3 regions of the Margalitia sp. FSL K6-0131 genome follow, and region 1 is predicted to be linked to each of the others. Evidence: riboswitches for the same ligand, from Rfam matches in the RefSeq annotation. Region 1 holds a riboswitch; each other region holds the start of a gene.
What was found. A riboswitch is a leader RNA that binds a small molecule or an ion and turns the genes downstream of it on or off. The one in region 1 is predicted to bind cyclic di-GMP.

Region 1 (6,221 bases):
AGATGAGGGATTTAGAAACAATATCAACGGCGATAACTGCTGCAGAAACAGGACACTTGGTACTAGCTACCTTGCATACAACGGACGCACCGACAACTATTGATCGAATCATTGATGTATTTCCATCAGAACAACAAGCACAAGTTAGAATTCAATTGGCTTCCGTATTACGGGCTATCATTTCGCAAAGATTATTTCAACATAAGCAACAAAATAGCAGAATTGGTGCCTTTGAGATTTTAATTAATAATCCTGCAATCCGAAATTTAATTCGCAATGAAAAAATCCATCAAATTCAAAGCGTTATGCAAACAAGTAAAGCAGCGGGAATGCAAACGATGCAAATGGCGATTCAAGCTTTAGTGGAACAAGAAAAAATTTCAGCAAATGACGCTAGACCATATTTATTGGATGGTGTTCTTTAATGGCAGTCTTTCAATATATCGGAAGGAATCGAAAAGGTGAAAGGGTAAAAGGCAAACTGAAGGCGGCAAATTATAATGAAGCCGTTTTAAAGATGAAAGAAAAAGGTATTGCGATCCGTTCTTTAACAGAATTAAAGGGAATATTGTATCGGGAAATTAATGTTATAAAGCCAAATATAAAGCATAAAGATTTAGTCATTTATATTCGTCAATTCAGTACATTGATTAAGGCGGGAATTAGCGTTGTTGATTCAACAAAAATTTTAGCGGAGCAAACAGTAAATCGTGTTTTAAAACAAACCCTTTACAATATATATGAGGATATTCAAACAGGAAAATCTTATACCGAAGCGGCTGAAAAATTTCCAACTATTTTTCCCTCCATGTTTATCAATATGATGAAAGCTGGGGAGGCTAGCGGTCAAATAGAGGAGATTTTGGAAAGAATGGCTGTTTATTTTGAAAAGCAGCATCAAACTCGGCAGAAAATTAAGGCGGCAATGTCCTATCCAATCATATTGGCAATTATATCAATAGCGGTAGTTATCTTTATGCTAGCTGTGATTGTTCCCAAATTTGCTGGCATGTTTGCTTCATTTAATGCAAAATTGCCAGCTTTAACATTGTGGCTGCTAAATTCTAGTCAATTTGTTGTGCATTATTTTTGGTTATTTATACTTTTTCTGCTGTTGTTGTTATTAGGATATTATTTATTGGTAAGGTCGAAAAATGGCAGCTTTTATTTGGACATGATAAAACTTAAAATTCCAGTATTCGGAAAAATTATCCAAAAAGCAGCTTTAGCAAGGATGACTAGAACTCTTAGCACATTATTTGCTTCTTCCGTTCCGATATTGCATGCAATCAGCATTGTGGAAAATGTCGTTGGAAATCAAGTGATTGCCAAAATCCTTGGCGAATCAAAGAATTATATAGAAGAGGGAAAGTCAATTGCAGAACCCATGAAGGATCATTGGGCTATTCCCCCTCTAGTTTCACAAATGATGATCATAGGCGAACAATCAGGAACAATAGACTATATGTTAGAAAAAGTTGCGGAATTTTATGAATCTGAGGTTGATCAGGCAACAGAGCAATTGAAATCTCTTTTAGAGCCTATGATGATTGTTTTTCTCGCCGGAGTTGTAGGAACGATTGTTGCGGCCATCACCATCCCAATGTATAGCGTGTTTCAAAATATCCAATAAATCGACTATCACTATAAAAATTATGTATAGATTAGTAAAAATATGTTGTAATAGCGATATTTGGAATAGTATAATGAGCTTAGATTTAAGATAGAAATTGGAAGCGAAGAAGAGTCATTTGTATATGGGCACTTGAATGGCTCGGAGCTTGTAGTGCAACCCGCCAATTTTATGTTTATTAACCTATTAACATCCTAGATTAATAAATATGAAGTTGGCTTTTTTATTACATATTTAAAGAAGGAGAAGAGAAAATGAGAAGCAGATTCCAAAAGGTAATGAAGAATCAAAAAGGGATGACTCTTGTTGAATTGCTTGCTGTAATTGTTATTCTTGCGATTGTAACCGCTATTGCAGTGCCTAGTGTAGGGGGACTTATCAACAAATCACGGACAGATGCACACATTTCAAACGGGTTAATGATTATTAATGCTGCGAAGATAGGTGTGGCTGCGCAAGATGATAAAATTCTCCCAAGTTCAACAGGAACTAGGGATTTAAAATTAAGTGAATTAGTGAGTGCTGGTTATCTAGATAATATTCCACAGGACCCTTCTAAAAAGGGAGATAAATATAATGATGAAAAAAGTAAAGTAACCATTACAAAAGATAGTAATGGAAAATATAACTATACAATCGTTCTAGTATCTTCTGGTGGAACTGAGGTTGTAAATGCAGATGAATCAAAATTAAATGCAGGAAACGCAAAATAAACTGATATCTTTATAATCAAAAAAAGGGGCATCCAATGCTCCTTTTTTTATAACATATATTTCTATCATATGATAATATACAAATAATGAAAGTGTCATAAATTGAAAAGGAGCACAAACTCTCAACCAATGAATATATTTTGGACAATCTATTTTGCAGTAGTAGGTTTGATTCTTGGATCTTTCTTTAACGTAGTGGGCTTACGTATCCCTGAAAAAAAATCACTTATTTATCCAGGATCACAGTGTCCGCACTGTAAGCATAAATTGCGCTGGTTTGAATTAATCCCCGTATTTTCTTTTATTTTTCAATTAGGAAAATGCCGTTCCTGTAAAACATCTATTTCTTATATCTATCCTGTTATGGAGGCAATTACAGGGTGCTTATTTGCATTCGCATATGCTAAATCAGGCTGGGGAATTGAGCTGCTATTTGCTTTATTGCTTTTATCATTAATAGTGATTATTACAGTATCAGATCTTATTTATATGATTATTCCAGATAAAATTCTATTAATTTTTACCGTAATATTTATTATCTTAAAGATTATGTTTCCTTCCGAACCTTGGTGGGACCCTATAGTCGGGGCTGTTTTTGGATTTGCCCTATTATTTCTAATAGCTATATTAAGTAAAGGTGCAATGGGCGGTGGAGATATTAAATTATTTTTTGTCCTTGGCATAATACTAGGGCTAAAATATACTTTTTTAACGTTCCTAATTGCTACTTTCCTTGGTGCAGTCTTTGGTATTTTAATGATGATTGCACGAAAATATAAAAAGAGAAAACCTATACCATTCGGCCCTTTCATTGGTGCAGGTGCAATTCTATCATTTTTTTTCGGAGATAATATTATTTCATGGTATGTAAGCATGTTTATGTAATGGGGAGTGAAGTAAATGGACCTACAACTATTTTCTAGACAGCATCGTTTACATTTAATGTTTACGGACCATTACGTTCGTTTTATCGTAACCGGTAAAAATAATGTTATCCTTAAATTTGGTCAAAAATGCTTACCTAAAGGAGTTCTCCGTGGTGGACTAATTGAAGATGCTCCCACATTAAGGACTTTACTGGAGCAATTTCTCTACGAAAATAAAATTAGAAGAATGCCTACATATTTGTGTCTATCGGATGGACATACCATTGTAAGAAAGGTGCTTGTTCCAGAGGAGGTTCCTACAGAAGAAATTAAAGGCTATCTTTACATGTCTGTCGGGGAGAGCCTGCATTTGCCATTTGAAGATCCGCTTATTGAAGCAGTAGAATGGAAGGCAGGTCAAGATCATCGTGAGGTTTTAATGATTTCTTCACGTGAATCGGTTGTCCAGCAATATGTAAATCTTTTAAAAAAAATAAAATTAAAACCGGTTGTGATGGATTTATCCATTCTGTCTTTATATCGTTTATATTATCATTTGGATCTTGCCAGCCGAGATGAGCATCTTTTAGTTGTTCAAATTCAATTAGCATACATCCAATTATCGATATTCTACGAACATAAACCATTATATGTTCATCAAATTCATTTTACTGATCAATTCGAATTAGAATTTCAATCCTCAAGATATACTTATGAAAATTGGGCAATGAAAGAGGATTCTCAAGTGAAAACAGGACAAATTCAACAAATAGAACGGGAAATCGATCGAATTCGAAACTTCTATCAATTTAATTTAACAAATGGTCAATATGAAATAAATAAATTATTAATAGCTGGAGAGCATCCATATATTAGCCAGTACGTGGAACAATTAAAAGAGCATAGTACTATTAAGGTTCAACCCCTTACAGACTCATTATTCCAGACAAAAAAGAATATTAACATCCCACCCGTTTTTTCGGAATGCATCGGTTTAACATTAAAGTAGGTGTAAATGCATGCTAGTAGACATTAATCTTATAGAAAAAAAACACCGTCCCAATTTATTTTGGTTTGTCCTATCAGGGATTCTGATTATTTTGGCAGTCTCCCTAGCTATTTTTTATTCCTATTATACGTCTATAAAACAGCAAGAGGCAGTATTGAATAGCCAATTAATCTATGAAAAACAATTAAATAAAGTAAAACAAAATATTCCGATTGATAAAAAGCAGCAGGCTATCCTTGATTTAAAGAAGGCAATACAGTGGGCAAATGATTACCCCATTTCAACTGTAAGCATGTTAAAGGAAATCATTACGCTATTGCCAGAAAGGGGATTTATTACAAATTTTTCTTTACGGGATGACCGCACAGTCCAATTAACGGTGCAATTTGATACTAGTAATGATGCAGCATATTATATGAGACACTTAAATCAAGCTAAATTTGTTCGGGATGTGAAAATCGAAAATATAACTACTGCTGATATGAATGCATCCGATCAAAATATTTTGCCTAGATACTTTGCCCAATATACGATAATACTTAATGAATCTTATTTGAAAAATAAGAATGGAAAGGAAGAATAAAAGGTGGTCGGGAAAAATCTTAAAGTATTTATAACAATCATCATCTTCCTTTTATTTTTTATTACATCGACTCTTTTGTACATACAAAAAATAATCCCAACTAAAAGAAACATACAATATATAAATTCAGAACTGCGAGATGAAAAGCTTAAATCTTTCCCGAAGGAAAAAACAGATCCTGCGCTCATAACAGATGCAACGAACTTGCAAACACAGCTTCCGGTTGTTTTGAATATGGACAGTTTTATATTAGAACTTGGAAAAGCGGAAGTCGCATCAGGGATTACGATTAAAAATATTATATTTGGGGATAACCAAAACCAAAAGGTTGGCGATTCGGATGTATCAGCATCCTTACCCAACTTCAATCAAAATTCTGAAGAGGAAAAAAAGAAAAGCAATGAAGATAATACTTTGCCTGATGGAGTAAAGAAAGAGCCTATTGAAATTATTCTAAAAGCGCCAACTTATTTTCATCTCTATCATTTTTTGGGGGAAATCGAATCACTTCCAAGAATTACAAGTGTTGATACCATTGATTTTCAAGGTCCAGCAGAAACCAGTACATCCATACAGGATAATTCCAATTCGATCGAATGTAATGTTACTGTCAGCATTTTTTATGACCCGGGATTGGAATCTATCTTAAAATCTGCACTTCCTAAGCTGGAAGTTCCTCCACCGAGCAATAAAGAGGATCCATTGGTTTCTCGGGTTCAACCGGAAAAGTCAACATCTAACGAAGTAGATGAATCATTAATTCAAGAGGATAAGACGATGGATGGGGCTAAAAACACTAAACAATTCAAGGTAATTAAGCACGTTGTCCAACCTGGGGAAACCTTATTTACTATTGCAATGAAATACTATCATTCAAGAGATGGGGAAGAAATTATTCAGAAATATAACCACTTAACTAATACCACTGTATATTTCGGTACGACATTGCAAATCCCACTTCAAACAAAATAAAAATTTTGACGAAAACCTTCTTGAACAAGACGACAAAAGTCTTGTTCTTTTTTATTCGGTGTATGTTAGCATTGAACAAATACGTGTGCGGGAGGGAAAAAAATGGACAAGCAACCTGCTAATCAAATAAAAATTAAAATTAATGGTGATGAACGTCCATTTAAAGAGGAGGTTGCTATACATAAATGGAACGCAAATGAGATGGAGTCGGCAGCAGCCACTGAAAAGACTGCTGAGGAAGATCAATTTGATTGGGTACTGCCTGAGGTAGAGGATAAACCTATTCCGGAGTTCAAAAAAATTTACTATGAACCCTCAATAGAGAAGGAAAAACCAAATAAAATATTCAAGAAAAACTCCGGTTCCCATTTACTGACGATCTTCATTTCTGCGGCAACGGCGATTTCAATTGGAATATTATTTGGCTTTATTATGCTTAAGGTGA
Region 2 (6,221 bases), 2.6 Mb from region 1:
TACGTACTTTAAAGTGCTATAGGTACCTGAAGGTTTTATAGGTACTTTTTAGTTCCTATAGAGTAGGAGGAGCAATCATGCCAAAAAAGAAGTACAACATCGGAGTAGAAGCAACACTGGAAGTGATTGGGGGAAAATGGAAATGTGTTATTTTATGTCATTTAACACATGGAAAAAAACGGACTAGCGAATTAAAACGCCTTATGCCGCAGATTACCCAAAAGATGCTTACACAGCAATTAAGAGAACTGGAAGCGGATGGGGTTATTAAACGAATTATCTATAATCAAGTTCCGCCAAAAGTTGAATATGAATTGAGTGAGTATGGTTGGAGTTTAAAAGGTATTTTAGATTCTTTATGTGCATGGGGAGAATTTCATTTAGATAAAGTATACGGAGACAAATCTGAGGTATTAGAAGAAAGTATTTTAAATGAAAAATAAGGGTATTTTTCGAATACCCTTAATATCTTTTATACATTCCAACGGATTTTGGCTGTGTATAATCAAAACCAAACTTTTTATATAGTTGATCTGCAGGCAAATCTGCAATTAAACTTACATATGAATCTGCAGGTGCATTTTTATCCAAGTAATTTGTCAGCTCTGTCATAATCGTTTTTCCTAGTCCTTGTCCTTGATAGGCGGGATCAACTGCAATATCAACAATATGATAGAAGTTGCCACCATCTCCAATAATTCTTCCCATCCCGATTAATTTTTCTCCAAATCGAAGAGTTACAGCAAGAGTGGAGTTTTTCAGGCCTGTTTTGGAAGCATTGAGATCTTTAGAGCTTAATCCTGCTTTGACCCGCAGTTCATTATATTCCTCCGGTGCAGGTGCTTCATAAAATATTTTATAATCTATCATGATTTATCCCCTTTTTTTTATTTCATTTTAACTCATAAAAAAATTTCCGGCTATAAAAGCCGGAAAAAGGATTAGGGTATTTAAATAAGGGGGTTACTTGATAATGGAGGGGACCATAATCAAGTAGGAAAATTACTAGCTTGTCCTATTAACAATTACATCATAATCTCTCAAACCTAAAAATTAATGAAAAATAAATTAGAATTAGATGAGAAACAAAATTGTCACAATTGAATCAAAAAATGCACCAAAAACGGTGCTGAAGTTAGAATATTCCCGGTCCTGGTGGAGGTGGCGGAGGGTTATTCCGCTGGTCAAAAGGATTTTTTTCAATATCTTTATTGATCTGTTTTGTCGTATTTGAAGTTACTCTAAAGAAAATGATGGGTAGGATAATGACAAATGCAAGAACAATATAAATCCACATATTAGTCACCACCTTTAAAGAGTGTATATTATCATTAGATGCCAATATTAAAGAAAGATGACAAAAATGGATAAGGTTTATTACCGCTAATTGAAAATGGACGTTTAATCGTGCTTTTTTATGAGGTCAGAGCGGGAATCCGGTAGAAGGAGAATCGTGCCTGAACACAATGCCGGACTGGGAAAACGGTAACGATCAACGGTTGAATGTGCCCGAAGAGGAGAATAAAACGGAAAAATGGTAACAATGAACGGCTGAATATTCCCATGGAAGGTGCTAAAGCATGAAACAGGTAACAATAGATGATGAATAATTGTGCCACAATCAAATTCAGAACGCAAAAGCGGTAACAAAGCACGGAAATTCCCCACTCGTTACCCCTTACTAAACCAAAGAAAAGCAATCCTATTCCCTTTATATAACACTTTTAGTATAAGTAATAGTACTACGTTCAATCATGCCATTTTTCTTAAATTGGTCAATATGTGTCATCCAATAAATCCCGGTAAATAAACCTCCTAAAATAAATAGGATGGATATAAGAAAAAATATGATTTGCTTTTTTTTATTTTTCATATAAGTCTCCCTCCGCACAAATGCAATCTTTTAATAATATATGCCATAATAGTGGGTGGAAGCAACAACAATGATATAGAAGCAAAAAGGAGACAGGTGCAATGTATTCAATTCAAGAACTAATGGACGAAGGTTTAAAAATATACGAATTAAGAGATGGAGATTCATACATAAAAGTTGTACCGGAACGCGGTGGAATAATCACAGAATTCGGGATCAGCGGCACCGAAATTCTTTATTTAAATAGGGAAACTCTGTTAGATAGAGAAGCAAACATTAGAGGAGGAATTCCAATTTTATTCCCCATAAGCGGACAATTGCAAAAAGGTGAATACGAACTTCAAGGAAATACCTATAAAATGAAAAATCATGGTTTTGCGAGAAATATGCCTTGGGAAGTAGTAAAGACTTCTACAGAAGGGGAGTTATCGATTACTTTAAGATTAGAAAGTAATGAAGAAACAAGAAAATCTTATCCATTTGATTTTGAGGTTGTTTTTAAATATATCTTAAAAGAGAATACTCTTTATATAGAACAGGATTATAAAAATTTATCCGAATTAGAAATGCCATTTTATGCCGGATTCCATCCATATTTTAAAACGTCGAAAAAGGTATTAACCATAGAATCTGACGCCAAAACATATCTTGATTATAATGACAATCAAGAGAAAATATTTAAAGGGATCATCGACTTATCTGATAAAAAAGAATCGTTGATGTTACTGGACACTGTGAAAAACGAAGTCCAATTTAAACTTGAGGAAACAAATAAACTAGTTTCATTAGAATATGGCAAGGAATTTAACTATATTGTCTGTTGGACAGAACATGGGAAGGAATTTGTTTGTGTTGAACCATGGATGGCAAAAACATATGAAATGAATCAAAAAGAAGAATTGGTGTATTTAAAACCAAATGAGTCGTTAACGACCTTTTTTCAAATCAAGGTGGAATAAGACAAGGTGTCTCCTTGTCTTTAATTTTTTTCATCGCATAGCCTCAATAGATAGTTTCATCTAAGTGTCGAATTCTCTCTTTTTTTGCTGAAAAATGATTGATATAAGTAACCGAAAAATGATATGTTTAAAAGGTAAAAACAACGATAATAGCAAACCTTTTGAAAAATGGGGACGCAAAGCCACGGGTCTAAGGTTCGGAAGAATGATGATCGCCGGGTTACCGAAAGTTTATTGATAATAATATGAAAAAGATTTTGAAATCTTGTCTTATTAAGTATTCCTATTATGATTTCGGAATTCCTCCTTTATGCGGTCTACTCCCCACTGTCTGCTCGTCTTGTCCTGGATTTTTGTGAAGAAAACCACAAAGTCAAATTGTCTGACCAAGACATTTTTTCCATTTGTTTCTCTATCTTAGAGAAAATTGTTTAAAGAAAGAAGGATTTTATTAAAGATGGCAATAGACGTAAACCAGAAGTCAGATAGATATAGCTATAATCAAATAAAAGAGCATTTATATTCATATATTTTTCCGGCAAATAGTTTGACCTTTTTAGTAAACCAGAAGCTGGAAGTTGAGATGTCAGGGGATCAAATTGTCGATTATATTCTTACTAATTTACCGAGGAGACAAATTCTTGAACTTTTAGAGATGCTCGAAATTATTAAAAATCGCAATTCGAGTCCCATAAGTTATCTACAATATATTTTATATGGAATCGATCAATACAAAGAGCGAAAATAATATAATTGGTATACAGCCTTGTAAAAGTTATAGACCCTCTTGTTATTTCAAATACTTATAGACGATAACTTTCTCCGTTCCTGAAGTTGATATTGGTCTTATAAGTTATTTAATCTAAAAGGCAGTTCATTGTGAAAATCTTTATCCATTTACTGAACTCGTGATGATCATACTGCTTCTGCCATAACGCTGAAAAAAATGAAAGGAAGAATTTAGCTCTTATTTATAGCTAAGTTCTCCATAACCAACCATTGCTTTTCCATCTGGAGGAGCTTTTTTCATCTTGAACCTCATTCGTTCATTATATTAGTGGACTGGATCCCCCCATAACTAACTTAATAATCCATTTTTTCTCTGATAACATAAAATACACGAGTTCTTTTCAATCCTAATATGTGATTCGATTCGGGGCACTCTACTTAAAAAGATTAGGATGTTTTTCAAGTTTTCTTCTCAAAGGTACTATAGTATATGTAAAGAGCCTTTGATAAAATATAGGTGGCTAACTTAAATGACCAAAGAGGAATCGTTAATGATCAGAATCGTAAGTTACCATGAAAGAAAACCGTGTTAGGAATTCAATGCAATAAGTTATTGTAGCTTTCTATAAAAGCTATAAAACATATACTAATACATTTATTAAAATAAAAAAGGAAATTTGATGCTAGACTAAAAAGTGGACACAGATTGTTATAATAAATATATCAATTATAATGAGGTGTGTCCGTATGGCAAAAGGTAATGGTAAACGATACGAAGAGTCTTTTAAAATTGAAACTGTAAAGTATATTAGCGAAAACCATAAATCTGTAGCTCAAGTGGCGAGAGAAGTTGGTGTAAACGAAAATACATTACATGGTTGGATGAAAAAGTATGGTCAACAACCGGAAATCAAGGCTGTACAATCTTTCTCCTCGGAAGGTGCTGCTTTAAAAGCTCTTCAGAAAGAAATGCGCGATTTAAAGGAGGAAAATGAAATCTTAAAAAAGGCGATGCACTACTTCGCGAAAAGCCCTCGGTAAAATATGAATTTATTCATAAGAATCGCTCCCAATTCCGAGTGGAGAAGATGTGCAAAGTCCTGGGAGTATCCAAGAGTGGTTACTTCAAATGGTTAAACCGACCAAAAAGTAACCGGCAGAAAAAGCACGAGAAATTAGCACAAAAAATTCTGAAGACCCATTTAGAATTTAAACAACGTTACGGCAGCGTGAAAATTACTAAAACCCTTAATAAACGTGGCATGAAGGTAAGTGAGCGTACGGTTTCCCGTATTATGACGAAGAACCAATGGAAGTCTTGTACAGTCAAGAAATACAAGGCTACGACCAATTCAAAACATAAACATCCAGTAAGTGAAAACGTCCTAGATCGACAGTTTAAAGCAAGCAAACCAAACCAATTTTGGGTAACGGATATCACTTATATACCGACCAATGAGGGCTGGTTGTATTTGGCGACCGTAATGGACTTATATTCTCGTAAAATAGTAGGTTGGGCTATGGGCAAAACTATGACAAAGGAATTGGTTATCTCTGCATTAAAAATGGCTTACAAGCGTCAAAAGCCGGGAAAAGGCGTCATTCATCACTCAGACAGAGGTGTTCAATATGCTTCCTCTGAGTATCAGAAACTATTAAAAAAGTATCATATGATTGGTAGTATGAGCCGTAAAGGAAACTGTTATGACAATGCTTGCATTGAATCGTTTCACGGTATTCTTAAACGTGAGTTAGTTTATCAAACCAAGTATAGAACAAGAGAAGAAGCGAAGAAATCATTATTTGAATACATCGAGTTCTTCTACAATTCTAAGCGGATTCATTCAACATTGGGCTACTGTACACCAAATGAATTTGAGCGAATGTATAGTAATTCTGCAGCTTGATTTTACCTTCATCAAAAAGTTTAAATCGCACTTTATTTAAACTTTTTGATGAAGGCCACCAAGCGAAAGCGCGGTAGAAAAATCTGTGTCTATTTTCTTGACGTAGTATCAATTGTTTAATAAGGAGTGTACGGATTTTTAGTACAAGGAGGATATATAATATTGAAAGTTTCGAAAGGTTTTATTGAATCGGAAATAAGTAAGGCCATAACACAATGGGAAAAGGACTATCTTGGAAGAGGCTCTTTATCTGTTAAAACAGATATATTAAGGGATATGATCATTGTCAATTTACAAGGAATTTTAACTCCAGCAGAATATACTGTTTGTGAAACCAAAGATGGAATGTTGACTATAAAAAAAACACGATCTGAGTTAGTTGAATCTGGGATAGAGAATCTTAAGGAAATTATATTGACGATTACTGGGGAGGAAGTAAAGGGATTCCATACCGATATAAGCTCTCGTACTGGAGAACGACTGATGGTTTTCAAATTATTTAATGATCTTGAGAAAAAGATAAACAGCAATAATGGGCAGGATTAAGTCTAAATTGTTGACAAATGTGTGCAGTATGGAATATCCTAAAGTTAACTAAATATGGCGTTTTTAATCTTAATTATAACTTGAGCATTCATTTCAATATTTATATATTGACTGGATGAAAAAGTTTTTATTGTGACGTAAAAATCGGTACAGTCTATAATCTGATTGATAAGATGGAGATATACTGTTTTTTCATTCGAACGCATA
Region 3 (6,221 bases), 2.2 Mb from region 1:
TTCGTGTGGTTGGAAAAATCTCATTTAACCCTCATCACCCACATGTAAAAGACTTTATTGAATTTAAAGAAATCGTTGGAGACCGTGCCATTGCAAAGCAAACGATTCCGAGTCCTAATCAATTATTTAACACTGGTATCCGTAATCTGGATGTTTATCCTAACATTGAAGAATATGCAAATGATATTATTCAAGCGTACCGCGAGGCAATTAAAGCCTTTTATGATGCTGGCTGCCGTTATCTTCAGCTAGATGATGTCTACATTGCAGGTCTTAATGCACCGGAAATTCCATTTCATGATAGCGGTTATTCCCGTGAAGAATTAATAGAATTAGCCTTACGTGTTGCAAATGGAGTACTGGAGGATAAACCGGAAGATCTAATTGTAACGACTCATCTTTGCCGTGGTAACTACCGATCGAAATGGGCTTTTGAAGGCAGTTATGCAAAAATCGCGCCAACCTTATTTGCAAAAGAAAAAGTCAACGGATTTTTCCTGGAATATGATGACGATCGTTCGGGAGATTTCAAACCTTTGGAATACATTCCAAATGGGGGCCCCCAAGTCGTGCTGGGTGTCTTCACATCGAAGCATGGTAAATTAGAAGATAAGGAGACCATTAAAGCACGCGTGAAGGAAGCAACAAAATACGTACCATTAGAGCAATTATGTATCAGCCCTCAATGCGGTTTTGCTTCTACTCATCATGGGAATATTTTATCCGAAGAAGAACAATGGGCGAAGTTGAAATATATTGTAGATATTTCTAAAGAAATATGGGGATAGGAAATAACTAATTTTTAACCAAGTTGTTTTAAAACGGTGAATCACCCAAAAGTGTTGTTAAATAAACAGTTTTGGGTGTTTTTTCTAGGAAAGATGAAATAGGCAGAATTTGAAATGAACGATTGTCTATTTATTATTCTTGCCTTCTATCGCATGCACATTCTTCCAATTTTCATATTAAGTTTTATTTATCGTAGAAAAGTATCTGATTTTTTAATTATTCAAGCCCTAACACAAAATGTTCAAGTGCTCCTCATGAAAAAAAGAGAGTTCGCAATAAAATGCAAACTCTCTTTTTTAGTTGCCCCTGCCAAGGAATTTAATCTTACCATAAACCGATAGAAAAGTTTATAGTGGACTAGGGAATCTTTGTGGAAATAGAAAATCTGATTTCATGAATACAGCTTTGATATCGATTGGCCCAGAATAATTTTCATGCCGGGGTAAAAATGTTCAAATCATGTTCGTTTCTTACTTTACTACCATACTTTCCCGCTTTCTTTTCTCAGCTTCCACATTCTATCTGTCCATTCTTTTACCTTTTTACTAATTTCACTCGCTCTGTCATCGATTTCTTTATATTTTTCTTGACTTAATTGGGAAGCGAAATTTCGTAATTGTTCGTTTCTTTCGGATAACCAGTTCCGCAGGGTTGAAGATGTCTCCGAATCGATCCAATGGTTTTCTTCCAGTAACTGGACTGCTTTCGTATATCTGTCATTTTCGCGCGATATCATATTTTTCAGCGGTTCACTTAGTGAATCAAATCGTTTATACTCTGCTAAAACTTCCCATGGATCAGGTGCCTTCGTAAAAGAATAAGCAAGATCGAGCGCGGAAGGAAGCCATTGTTCTTCGATGGTTTTACTTAAATCGTTCGGATTATTAGCGGAATAATACTTGCCGTTCCCCGCGTCCGCCACTTTCTTTAATTGATCTTCCGATTTGGAATCTACATCAAAGCCGATGATGTTTACTTTATACTCATTATTTACAGATGCGAATGCTTCGGCTTCTTTTACTGGATTGCCTCCGCAGGTTTCCGCACCGTCACTGACGATATAAATCGTCGTATCGGCTTCATAGTCTTTTGCCATTTCCTTCGCTTTCTTTATCGCTCCTGCAAGCGGTGTCCACCCTTTCGCTTGAAAGGAGTTTACCGCTTTGACAAACGTGTTTTCGTTGTATTTTCCCATTGTATATTTCTCTTCAATTGCGCTGCACGACTTTTTCATATCTTTATCAGCAGAACTTCCGACATGTCCATATACAATGAGAGAAACATCACTTGTTTGCCCGATTGTTTTCGCAAAACGTTTGACCGCATCTTTGGCAATGGCCATCTTCATTTTGCCTCCAACTTTCTGCAGCATACTGGAGCTCGCATCCAGTAATATGATTGCTTTTGAGCTTTTTGCTTTCCCATTTTCTGTTTTAGTCATTTTTTCCGGTTCCGGCAAATCCGGTTCTTTAAAGTCAGGTTTAAATGCTTCTGCTTTTTCAATGACATCCTTATAATAGGGACTCCCAAGTAAATAGAGTAATCCTTTTTCAAGCTTTTCCGGGTTCTTCGTTTCCTCCGTTAATGACTTTAATTGTTCTGTCAGCTTACCCTTCAGTTCGCTGTCCATATCAGTCGGGAACAATGGGACATCTTTTGTTTCTTGTTCCATCGTATTATCTTTTACTAATATTCCAGCTTTTTGATCCTTTAAAGCTTCTTTGGTTGAATCCAGCTGGATATCGTTTAGTATTGATTGCCAATTATTCTTCTCTTTCTTTTGCACCGCTTCCGCCTTTTTTGTTTTTCTGGAATGATCGTTTTCTTTATTGGCGACTTTTTCTCCGTTGCAGCCGACAAGTAGCAAATTAACCGTTAAAAAAATTCCTAACAGTTTTTTCATTTCCCCCACTCCTCTTCAAGCAAAAAATGTGATTTTTGCACTAACAAAATTGTAAATACATACTATATCTTCCAATTATAGCGAAAAGTTTTTACCTTTTTTCCTTATAATTAAAAATTCCGACTTTATACCTATAAGACTAGTGAAAAAGTACTTCCTGAGTCGTATAAAATAAATCAGATGAAACCCAGACCAATCTAATCTCGAATATGTGTACAAACAGATTTCGGTCATTGTTTGTTTTGCTTTACTCTTGATGACAGGGTGTTCAGGAACACAAGTTGTAACGAAACAAAAAGACTTGGCAGTGTGTTTTCCCTTATTTGCGAGTATAAAAATAATAAAAAGGAATTGACTGAAAATATATACCATTTAGAAAAAACTCTATATAATAGGTGTAGGCAGAACACGATCATGAGCTATGGTGATGGTGTTCTACTTTTCTGAGAAATGAATATGGGGGGAGAAACTTTCGATGTCTGTTGATAATGAGATTTTAATGGATAAAGAAAAACAAAATGAACCAAAGGTGAAAGTGGAAAGAAAAGAGGGAGAACCGACTCCAGCTTTCAAAGGTGCTTCTTGGGCAGCGCTGTTAATAGGTGTTGTTGCTTATCTTATCGGTTTGTTTAATGCAACGATGGAATTGAACGAAAAAGGGTATTACTTTGCGGTTTTAATATTTGGACTTTATTCAGCGGTATCCTTACAAAAAGCGGTCAGAGATAAAGATGAGGGTATACCGGTTACCAATATTTATTATGGCATTAGTTGGATTGCACTTATGATATCCATTTTATTAATGGCCATCGGTTTATACAATGCGGGAAGTATTGTTTTAAGCGAAAAGGGTTTTTATGGCATGGCATTTGTCCTTAGTTTATTTGCGGCCATAACAGTTCAAAAAAATATTAGAGATACACAGAGAGCAAGAGAAAGAGATTGAACACGCGGGGACGGTTCTGCCGTATCAAACTAACGAGAAAGCGCCACATCCATAAAAAAATAAGATATCTCTAATGAAAAAGAAGCATTCGTCATTTTATGTCGAATGCTTCTTTTCCTATATATAACGATGCATTGGGATTTGCCTAATCATATGCAAACAAAGTAAAAAATTCTAGTTCGACAAAAAATTATAAATAATTTATAATGTAATAGTTCAATATCATCATGAGCTTAGTACTGCTTTTTTGTCTAAAATTGAAAAAGGCAAACTTATCGAAAGGTAAGGACGCAAAGCTACGAGTCTAATATCCTCTAGGATAATGATAGTCGGGTTGCCAAGAATAATAAACATGCGATTATTCGATGATTTGGCTGTCCTTATCTGTATCTGGGATAGCTTTTTTTATTGCACTCGTTCGAAAAGAATGTGCAAAGGTTAACAAAGAAGTATAGCAGACTATAGAGAAAAAGGAGATGAAAAGATGATAGTCGTAGATAAAAAGAAATACAAAATGGCAATTAATGAAGGCGCGAAGGAAGTTCATGTACAGGTGCATGGATTAATGAGGGAGGAAGATGTAGAAGGTTATATGATAGATTTACAGGATACGATTAATAAAGTAACAAGACAAGAATATACGTTTGTTGTCGATGCGACTCACCAAACACCTGTCCCATCAAAGGTTGTACCGCAGTTGGAGCAAACGATGAAATTTTATTCTAGCTTAGGTTTTAAGGATATCCTTGTAGTAAAACCTTCCTCTAAAATTGCTCAAGTGCAAATTAGGAATGCACTTGAAAGAATAGTGTTCGCAGGTACATTTGTCGATAAAGTACCTTACTCTATGTAAATAGAAAGATAATTTTTCATCTATTATTTGAAAGGAAGATCAACTAGTGCAAACAACACAAGCGTTATATACCTATGAAATTGTTACAAAGGAACAAACAGATTTAATTCAGAAAGCAGCAGAGTGTCTTGCTAGAACATTTATTGGAGTGGATGTTGCTGGGAAATGGGTTCAGGAACCGATGGTAGGTCAATTACATTTAGATTATGATGATTTCTATCAGTTTACCAAGGATTATTTAGACTCTACTGTAGAGCAGGGATATTGCGCAGTCGCTTTGGATGGTAACAATAATGTTGTTGGGGTGCTTGCTGGAGATACAAATGCACCAGAGATTATCGGAGAAGATGTATTTGAAGGTTCTTTTTATGATATGAATGTCATTCTGCATGTTTTGGAAGATGTGGATAAACGTTTCATGGAAGATTATCAAAAACGACACGGAAAAGAAATCCGAGATGGAGAGTTATTGCACCTATTCATGTTAGGAGTAATTGCGGAACATGACCGGCACGAAATTATTCAACAATTAGGAAATAGTTTGATTACAAAAGCAAAAACACAAGGGTTGAAGGCTATTTTAGCGGAAGCGACAAATCCGAAGTCTATACGTGTAATGGAAAAATATCATAATATACAAAAATATATAGATTTAGATGGAAATTATATTGTTCATAAATATCAGGAAAATAGTAAATTGAATGGTATTCCTGAAAATGTAGCGGATGGAACATATATTCTATTAAAAGAGCTTTAAAATAATGATCAATAATTAAAAGGAGTTAGGGGATTTATATATCATGGAAGCTATTTTGCTAGGTATTATTGTTATTTTATTGGTGGTATCAGTCTATTTTGCTTACCGGTATTATTCAATAAAACGTCATCAAATTAATAAAGAGATAATAAATGGAATGAAAGAAGTAGCAGCAGGTAATATCATAAATAAAGTGAATGAAAGAAGTTCTGATCATACTGTATTTAATCAATTAATTGAGTTTTTCAGCCGAGTTAGGGAAACGTTTTTTTCCTTTTCAAAAAATGTCAATGATATAGGAGAAAATCTCGCTGAAACGGGTGAATATGCTTCTGAGAAAGCCGATATTGTAAGAGCGGCAATTGATGAGGTAGGCAGAGGCTTACAGAAACAATTAGTCGCCACAGAAGAAAGCGCCGCATCTATGGAAGAAATGGCACAGGCTATCGAAGATCTATCAGTGAGATCCAATCAAATTTCAGAACAATCGAATACTACCTTAGCATTGACGCAAGATGGAAACGAGAAGCTAAAGAATTCCTTAGAAAAGATGGAGCAATTTAATCAAACGATAAATACAACATCTGATGCAATAAATAAACTCGGAGAAAAATCTCACGAAATCGGCACTATTGTAAAAGTGATTACAGGGATTTCAGAACAAATTAATTTATTAGCATTGAATGCAGCAATAGAAGCTGCCCGTGCGGGGGAACATGGTAAAGGATTTGCGGTTGTTGCGGATGAGGTTCGAAAATTGGCCGAACAATCACGCCAGTCTTCTTCTGAAGTATCAAATATTGTAAAGAATATACAAGAAGAAACGGAAATAGTTGTCGAGTCCATGCAACAGGGAACAGAAGAATTTAAAGAAACAAATTCGACTATTGTCGAGGTTGGAGCCATGTTCGAAAAGATACTATCTACTACAAAGATCATTGCTGAAAATAATGAAAATACTTCCGCAAGTACA

Region 2: linked by a shared signal. The riboswitch ahead of NSQ59_RS22445 (hypothetical protein) and the one ahead of NSQ59_RS09420 (type II secretion system protein) in region 1 are both predicted to bind cyclic di-GMP.
Region 3: linked by a shared signal. The riboswitch ahead of NSQ59_RS20220 (hypothetical protein) and the one ahead of NSQ59_RS09420 (type II secretion system protein) in region 1 are both predicted to bind cyclic di-GMP.

Annotation. Positions count from the first base shown of each region.
Region 1 is NZ_JBBOZS010000001.1:1,955,409-1,961,629, forward strand. It holds gene NSQ59_RS09410 (type IV pilus twitching motility protein PilT) at 1-425, shown strand, start outside; gene NSQ59_RS09415 (type II secretion system F family protein) at 425-1,633, shown strand; cyclic di-GMP riboswitch class II at 1,724-1,807, shown strand; gene NSQ59_RS09420 (type II secretion system protein) at 1,888-2,346, shown strand; gene NSQ59_RS09425 (prepilin peptidase) at 2,476-3,231, shown strand; gene pilM (type IV pilus biogenesis protein PilM) at 3,247-4,221, shown strand; gene NSQ59_RS09435 (PilN domain-containing protein) at 4,232-4,804, shown strand; gene NSQ59_RS09440 (LysM peptidoglycan-binding domain-containing protein) at 4,808-5,776, shown strand; gene NSQ59_RS09445 (hypothetical protein) at 5,879-6,221, shown strand, end outside.
Region 2 is NZ_JBBOZS010000001.1:4,577,938-4,584,158, reverse strand. It holds gene NSQ59_RS22465 (winged helix-turn-helix transcriptional regulator) at 78-443, shown strand; gene NSQ59_RS22460 (GNAT family N-acetyltransferase) at 463-870, opposite strand; gene NSQ59_RS22455 (hypothetical protein) at 1,712-1,873, opposite strand; gene NSQ59_RS22450 (aldose epimerase family protein) at 1,975-2,832, shown strand; cyclic di-GMP riboswitch class I at 2,974-3,060, shown strand; gene NSQ59_RS22445 (hypothetical protein) at 3,290-3,580, shown strand; one part of gene NSQ59_RS22440 (IS3 family transposase) at 4,309-4,570, shown strand; one part of gene NSQ59_RS22440 (IS3 family transposase) at 4,570-5,468, shown strand; gene NSQ59_RS22435 (DUF2294 domain-containing protein) at 5,631-6,014, shown strand.
Region 3 is NZ_JBBOZS010000001.1:4,133,201-4,139,421, reverse strand. It holds gene NSQ59_RS20235 (5-methyltetrahydropteroyltriglutamate--homocysteine S-methyltransferase) at 1-788, shown strand, start outside; gene NSQ59_RS20230 (vWA domain-containing protein) at 1,268-2,692, opposite strand; gene yiaA (inner membrane protein YiaA) at 3,168-3,638, shown strand; cyclic di-GMP riboswitch class I at 3,894-3,980, shown strand; gene NSQ59_RS20220 (hypothetical protein) at 4,123-4,491, shown strand; gene NSQ59_RS20215 (hypothetical protein) at 4,538-5,248, shown strand; gene NSQ59_RS20210 (methyl-accepting chemotaxis protein) at 5,292-6,221, shown strand, end outside.